Regions from separate parts of the Paenibacillus sp. FSL R7-0179 genome, predicted to be linked through region 3. Evidence: a T-box and tRNA genes for the amino acid it is inferred to sense, from the RefSeq annotation. Region 3 holds a T-box; the other regions hold tRNA genes.
The links. The T-box of region 3 lies ahead of MKX63_RS08620 (glutamine--tRNA ligase/YqeY domain fusion protein). A T-box ahead of a tRNA ligase gene usually reads a tRNA of that ligase, here a tRNA-Gln.
Positions count from the first base shown of each region.

Region 1: it encodes a tRNA-Gln, which carries the amino acid that the T-box ahead of MKX63_RS08620 (glutamine--tRNA ligase/YqeY domain fusion protein) is inferred to sense. The anticodon was not compared.
Region 2: it encodes a tRNA-Gln, which carries the amino acid that the T-box ahead of MKX63_RS08620 (glutamine--tRNA ligase/YqeY domain fusion protein) is inferred to sense. The anticodon was not compared.

Region 1 is NZ_JBBOCC010000001.1:2,084,675-2,086,913, forward strand. It holds tRNA gene MKX63_RS09245 (tRNA-Met) at 5-81, shown strand; tRNA gene MKX63_RS09250 (tRNA-Asp) at 104-181, shown strand; tRNA gene MKX63_RS09255 (tRNA-Phe) at 316-391, shown strand; tRNA gene MKX63_RS09260 (tRNA-Thr) at 407-482, shown strand; tRNA gene MKX63_RS09265 (tRNA-Tyr) at 489-574, shown strand; tRNA gene MKX63_RS09270 (tRNA-Trp) at 581-654, shown strand; tRNA gene MKX63_RS09275 (tRNA-His) at 682-757, shown strand; tRNA gene MKX63_RS09280 (tRNA-His) at 806-881, shown strand; tRNA gene MKX63_RS09285 (tRNA-Gln) at 901-975, shown strand; tRNA gene MKX63_RS09290 (tRNA-Gly) at 982-1,056, shown strand; tRNA gene MKX63_RS09295 (tRNA-Cys) at 1,064-1,137, shown strand; tRNA gene MKX63_RS09300 (tRNA-Leu) at 1,166-1,244, shown strand; gene MKX63_RS09305 (monooxygenase) at 1,347-2,239, opposite strand, start outside.
Region 2 is NZ_JBBOCC010000002.1:21,320-23,558, reverse strand. It holds gene MKX63_RS16950 (helix-turn-helix transcriptional regulator) at 1-340, opposite strand, end outside; tRNA gene MKX63_RS16945 (tRNA-Gly) at 739-809, opposite strand; tRNA gene MKX63_RS16940 (tRNA-Pro) at 827-900, opposite strand; tRNA gene MKX63_RS16935 (tRNA-Arg) at 1,045-1,121, opposite strand; tRNA gene MKX63_RS16930 (tRNA-Gly) at 1,132-1,206, opposite strand; tRNA gene MKX63_RS16925 (tRNA-Leu) at 1,214-1,297, opposite strand; tRNA gene MKX63_RS16920 (tRNA-Lys) at 1,314-1,389, opposite strand; tRNA gene MKX63_RS16915 (tRNA-Gln) at 1,416-1,490, opposite strand; tRNA gene MKX63_RS16910 (tRNA-Asp) at 1,586-1,663, opposite strand; tRNA gene MKX63_RS16905 (tRNA-Met) at 1,686-1,762, opposite strand; tRNA gene MKX63_RS16900 (tRNA-Val) at 1,795-1,870, opposite strand; tRNA gene MKX63_RS16895 (tRNA-Glu) at 1,987-2,061, opposite strand; tRNA gene MKX63_RS16890 (tRNA-Ser) at 2,224-2,239, opposite strand, start outside.
Region 3 is NZ_JBBOCC010000001.1:1,933,415-1,935,653, forward strand. It holds gene MKX63_RS08615 (tetratricopeptide repeat protein) at 1-826, shown strand, start outside; T-box leader at 998-1,261, shown strand; gene MKX63_RS08620 (glutamine--tRNA ligase/YqeY domain fusion protein) at 1,343-2,239, shown strand, end outside.

The DNA.
Region 1 (2,239 bases), 150 kb from region 3:
ATGACGCGGGGTGGAGCAGCCCGGTAGCTCGTCGGGCTCATAACCCGAAGGCCGCAGGTTCAAATCCTGCCCCCGCAACCAATCTTCACAAAGTACCAAACCTGGAACCGTGGTGTAGTTGGCCTAACATGCCTGCCTGTCACGCAGGAGACCGCGGGTTCGAATCCCGTCGGTTCCGCCATCTTTAATTGCTTCAGGGATGAGAATCCATTATGGGTTCGTTGGAGCATAAGCTTCGTTAGCATTACACCGCAATCTCGTAACGTAGTGAAGAGTATCCCGTCGGTTCCGCCATCTTTACAGAATCACTTTTATGGCTCGGTAGCTCAGTCGGTAGAGCAAAGGACTGAAAATCCTTGTGTCGGGGGTTCGATTCCCTCCCGCGCCACCATATACAACTTAATATGCCGGTGTAGCTCAATTGGTAGAGCAACTGACTTGTAATCAGTAGGTTGGGGGTTCAAGTCCTCTCGCCGGCACCATCCCGTGGAGGCTTAGCGAAGTGGCCAAACGCATCAGACTGTAAATCTGCTCACGTACGTGTTCGGTGGTTCGAATCCATCAGCCTCCACCATTTTTTAGGGGCATAGTTTAAAGGTAGAACAACGGTCTCCAAAACCGTTGGTGTGGGTTCAATTCCTGCTGCCCCTGCCAAGTAATTTCATATAAAAGAATCATATGGCGACCGTGGCGAAGGGGTTAACGCACCGGATTGTGGTTCCGGCATTCGTGGGTTCGAGACCCATCGGTCGCCCCATTTCTTTTATAAGAATTACATAGGAATACAACTTAAAAGCTTCATATGGCGACTGTGGCGAAGGGGTTAACGCACCGGATTGTGGTTCCGGCATTCGTGGGTTCGAGACCCATCAGTCGCCCCATTTTTATTCAATAAGTTGTTGGGGATTAGCCAAGCGGTAAGGCAACGGACTTTGACTCCGTCATTCATAGGTTCGATTCCTATATCCCCAGCCATTATATGCGGACGTGGCTCAGCGGTAGAGCATCGCCTTGCCAAGGCGAGGGTCGCGGGTTCGATTCCCGTCGTCCGCTCCATTTTTTCGGTGCCATAGCCAAGTGGTAAGGCAAAGCTCTGCAAAAGCTTTATCCCCAGTTCAAATCTGGGTGGCACCTCCATTATTTTTTAGGAATTGTATATGTATACGCCGGCGTGGCGGAATGGCAGACGCGCTCGACTCAAAATCGAGTGGGAAACCGTGGAGGTTCGAGTCCTCTCGCCGGTATTATTTTTAAAAGGAACGGCCCATTAGACTCTTCATCTAATGGGCCGTTTTTATTTTTCTCGGATCATTCAAAATCTATTGTTACACACCTCAAGCGAATTACTACACGGTAATGTCTCCGCACCAGCGAATGATTCCTTCTTTTATGGTTTGAATTGGATTGGGATCGGATAGAGAAATCGCCCAGGCAATATGTCCATCCGGCCGAATCAGCGCCGTGTGGACGTCGTTCCAATCTGCGTCAGCCTCAGTCAAAGAGGCATGTACCACTTGAAGGTTGCTATACGTTTCCCATTGACCGCTATTCTGTTCATCAGAATGGAAATGCAACAGAAGAAAAGTACCTTTGTGCAAGAGCGGGTAGGAGTTAATTAATTGCCCGTCTTTCAGCTTTAAGCTTAGATCTTTGAAACGTTTCCCGTTTAAAGGATGGGAAGGCGCTTCGGCGTCGGGTACATAATGTACGTCTAGGGCAGAAATTTGTGCAGCGATTTGATAATTAGCCTCCGGTATTTGAATCAGATTAGCCAGCATGCTTCGCAGTTCCATGATGAGAGGCGTCACGTCCAGAAGCAGGGTCTGGACCTCGGTATTCCGGAGCAAGGCCGTATTCCATGGAATACGTTCGGCATGATAACTGTCCAATAGCCAGTCTGGAGCCCAGCCTTTGATTGCTCCTGCAAGCTTCCAGCCTAAGTTCATCGCTTCTTGTAAGCCGACGTTCATTCCCTGTCCACCAGCGGGAAAATGAATGTGCGCCGAATCTCCCGCCAAGAACAATCGGCCATTCCGATAGCGTTCCGCTTGCCGCGTAGCATTTCCGAATCGGGACATCCATTTCACATCGTTCAATCCCAGGTCACTTCCGGTCGTACGGATGAGCGATGAACGAAACTCTTCCAATGTAACGCTCTCATCCTTGGAGACGTTACGTCTCTCCATATCGATCATCAAGACTCGATAGATATGATCATTGATTGGAATGATGCTGACCA
Region 2 (2,239 bases), on a different contig from region 3:
GCCGCGATTTCTCCTTCAGATGAGTACCCATCACCTTGTCATACGCAGAATGAAAACCCGGCGGAATTCTATCCTGGTTCAGTACCGAAGGCAGCAAAGAGAACGCCAGCGACTCCTGCTCCGAGAAATCCAGCGGATACAAAAAGAACTTCCCCATGAACCGGTACCCCGTGCCCCTTCCCTCATTCGTAACCGGAGCAAAATGGCTGATCACCTCAAGATCCCTGTAGATCGTTCTAATATTCACCTCGCACCTAAAGGCCAAATCTGCTGCAGTAATCCCGGGGTTCGACTGAATAGCGTTAATGATTCTAAAAATCCGTATTACTTTGTCTGTCATAACAAATGCTCCTCAGCTTCCAAGTAAGTGTTGCCTATGATCCAATAGTCCAATAGTTATACTATATCAGTTCTATAGAAACATAACGCCCTTCAATACTATTGCAATCCCGGCCATACAAGAAGATCGCCCTAGCGGGTGAAGGATACTGGTGCTAATACCACTCTAAACGGAGCTTACTTTTCTCCATCTCTCTGCCTTCTGGCTGCCATTTGACTGCTACAGCTTAGCCAAATTAACCATAGATACTCTGAATTCTATTGTGTTCGGTTTTCCGCATACATTCTCCTTATATAGCTCATCAGCAGCGAACGTATTCGATTTTTCGCATACATATCCGAATAGCAAAAAAGTCTGTCATCCCTATAGGGATGACAGACTCACGTGATACAGATATAAGCGGGTGATGGGAATCGAACCCACGCTATCAGCTTGGAAGGCTGAAGTTCTACCATTGAACTACACCCGCATAGGTGAAATGAAATATCGGGATGACACGATTTGAACATGCGACCCCCTGGTCCCAAACCAGGTGCTCTACCAAGCTGAGCTACATCCCGTTAATAATTAATGAAGTAGTAATGGCGCGCCCTGAGAGATACGGATGCAACGCATCCGATTGCGAAGTAATCCTATCGAAGCATATGCTCCAACGAACTCGTTCGAATCTGACGGACACTTAGATAATTCAAGGAAGCAATATATGGCGCGCCCTGAGAGATTCGAACTCCCGGCCTTTTGATTCGTAGTCAAACGCTCTATCCAGCTGAGCTAAGGGCGCAAAATCTATATGGAGCGGACGACGGGAATCGAACCCGCGACCCTCGCCTTGGCAAGGCGATGCTCTACCGCTGAGCCACGTCCGCAAAAACATGGTGCGCGTGAAGGGACTTGAACCCCCACGTCGTGAAACGCCAGATCCTAAGTCTGGTGCGTCTGCCATTCCGCCACACGCGCACACGTTACAAGAAAATGGTGAGCCATGAAGGACTCGAACCTTCGACACCCTGATTAAAAGTCAGGTGCTCTACCAACTGAGCTAATGGCTCTCATAAGAGAAACAATCGAAAATAGATGGCTGGGGATATAGGAATCGAACCTATGAATGACGGAGTCAAAGTCCGTTGCCTTACCGCTTGGCTAATCCCCAATATTATAATTAGCAAAATACTACGGAATCGGATGGATACTCTATACTTCGAGATATAGGATGCTCAATCCCTCATGTCTTAATACCAATTAAAATGGCGGAACCGACGGGATTCGAACCCGCGGTCTCCTGCGTGACAGGCAGGCATGTTAGGCCAACTACACCACGGTTCCAGGTTTAGTACTTTGTCAAGATTGGTTGCGGGGGCAGGATTTGAACCTGCGGCCTTCGGGTTATGAGCCCGACGAGCTACCGGGCTGCTCCACCCCGCGTCATTGTACAAAATCTATTCGGTTAAGAAAGATGGTGGAGGCTGAGGGGTTCGAACCCCCGACCCTCTGCTTGTAAGGCAGATGCTCTCCCAGCTGAGCTAAGCCTCCATATATGACTCGTTTGGGATACTCTTCACTCCGTTACGAGATTGCGAAGTATTCCTTACGATGCCTATGCTTCAACGAACCCAGGGAATTCTCATCCCATCATCCAAAGAAGAAAGTGGTGACTCGTATGGGATTCGAACCCATGTTACCTCCGTGAAAGGGAGGTGTCTTAACCCCTTGACCAACGAGCCATGCTGTAAATACATTTACTCTCATCCCCTTGCAGGGAGGTAACGCTACGGAGAGAGAGGGATACTCTTCACTTCGTTACGAGATTGCGATGTAGTGCTAACGAAGCTTATGCTCCAACGAACCACAGAGGGTTCTCATCCCCTTGCAGGGAAGTACAGCTACGGAGAGAGAGGGATT
Region 3 (2,239 bases):
GCTGGAGGATTCACATGTATTGTTCCCGGAGGCAGCCCTGTCCTGCATGGAGCGTCTGGGGGCACTGTCCCGGGGAAGCTTCCTGCTGCTCACTGCCGACAAGGGCGATCACCGGCTGGAGAACTGGGAATTTATCGAGCCGCCGAAGCTGATGCACCACGGCAGCATCTCGCTTACGGCGAATTATCATGCGCTGGTGCATTTTTTTGAGCGGAAAGGCGCACAGTCTCAGTTCACGCAGCATCATTATAAGAATCTCAATGTGGGCTGCATCCTGATGCTGGAGGAGCCGATGCTGCATCCGCATACCCGGCTGGCCTACCGGCGGTTTGTCGAGCGGTTCGGGCCGGATGATTTCTTCAGCCTGAAGGTGTGGATCGACAAGAATTATGACACTATCGGCATGCAGCAGATCCTGGCCTTCTGGCGGCTGGGGGGATATGACGCGGAGCTGTTCATTCAGAGCGCCGAGCGGATCTCCGCGCTGCTGCCGGATGCCAGCGACGAGGAGCTGCTGGACCTTCAGCGGGGGATTGACCGGATGTGGCGGGGCTTCTACCCGATGCCGCAAAAGTATGATCTGGCGCTGGACTGCGGCCTGCTGCTGTTCGAGATGGAGCAGTACGGGGAATCCCGCCGCTTCCTGGAGCATTCGCTGGCGGCGAGTGAGGAGGAGCCGGTAATTACCGTGCTGTACTGCCTGGCGATCTGCAGCTATGAGCAGGAGGATGATGAGGCGGCGCTGGATTATACGCGCAGATCCCTGCTGATCGAGCCGGAGCATGAGGAAGCACTGGAGCTGCTGGCGGCGCTGAGCGAAGCGTAGGGTAGATGGGGAGCTTCTGGGCTGGGGTTATATTGGACGGTGCAAAGGCACGTTGGCCATGGGCCAACCGGCTACCGCCAGTATCGCACATCCATTAGGGTAATTGTCTTCCTGCCGCAAGCAGCCGGCCTTTACACGCTGCGTGAGATTTGATATTCTGTATCCAATAATTTAAACGCGATGACGAGAAGAGTACATTCAGGTTCTTCCCTCACAGAGAGCTCCGGCTGGTGTGAAGGAGCAGGGAAGGCTGGATGGAAACAAGCCTCTGAGCGGCTTACCGGAACCAGGCAGCAGCCGGGGATGGTACGACAGGAGCTCCTGTTACAGAGCTAGAGTATAAGCCCTGCCGGATGGCAGCGCCGTACTTGATGAGATTAATATGGTGACATATTAATAAACCTGGGGTGGTACCGCGAGAATTTCGTCCCCAAGACTTACGGTCTTGGAGGTGAGGTTCTTTTTTGTTGTACCCAGATCAAGCGGTGTACCACCCATGAACAGGAGGAGATTGGAATGACAGAGAATAATGGACCGGCTCTGCCGGAGAATTATATGGATAAGCTGATTAAAGAGGATGTGGAGGCGGGAGTCTTCAGCCGGGAGATTTGCACCCGGTTTCCGCCGGAGCCCAATGGCTATCTGCATATCGGGAGTGCTTTTGCCATCCACACGAATGTGGGAATCGCCCGTAAATATGGCGGACGCTTCCACCTGCGCTTCGACGATACCAACCCGCTCAAAGAGGATAAGGAATACGTGGAGGCGATCATCCGTGATCTTGAATGGCTGGGCTGCAGCCCGGGAGAACATGTCTACTACGGCTCCGATTATTCGGAGGAGATCTACCGCAGGGCAGAAATGCTCATTCTGAAGGGGAAAGCCTATGTCTGTGATCTGACGGTAGCAGAGGTGACGGCTTACCGGGGAAGCTTAACCGGGCCGGGCAAGGACAGTCCTTACCGCAGCCGCACGCCGCAGGAGAACCTGCGGTTGTTCCGGGCGATGCGCGAGGGGGAATACCCGGACGGCGCCAAAGTGCTGCGGGCGCGGATCGACATGGCCTCGCCGAACATGAATCTGCGAGATCCGGTGCTGTTCCGGATTATTCATGCAGAACATTACCGAACAGGCAGTGCCTGGTGTATCTATCCCATGTATGATTTCGCTCATCCGATTCAGGATGCGCTGGAAGGAGTGACGCATTCGCTGTGCTCGATCGAATTCAAAGATCACCGGCCGCTGTATGAGTGGGTGCTGCGGGAACTGGAAATTCCTGAAGCCCCTAGGCAAAGGGAGTTTGGCCGGGTGAACCTGACGGGAGTGGTCACCAGCAAGCGGTATCTCCGGGAGCTGGTTGCCGGGGGCTATGTGGACGGCTGGGATGATCCGCGGCTGCCAACACTCAGCGGA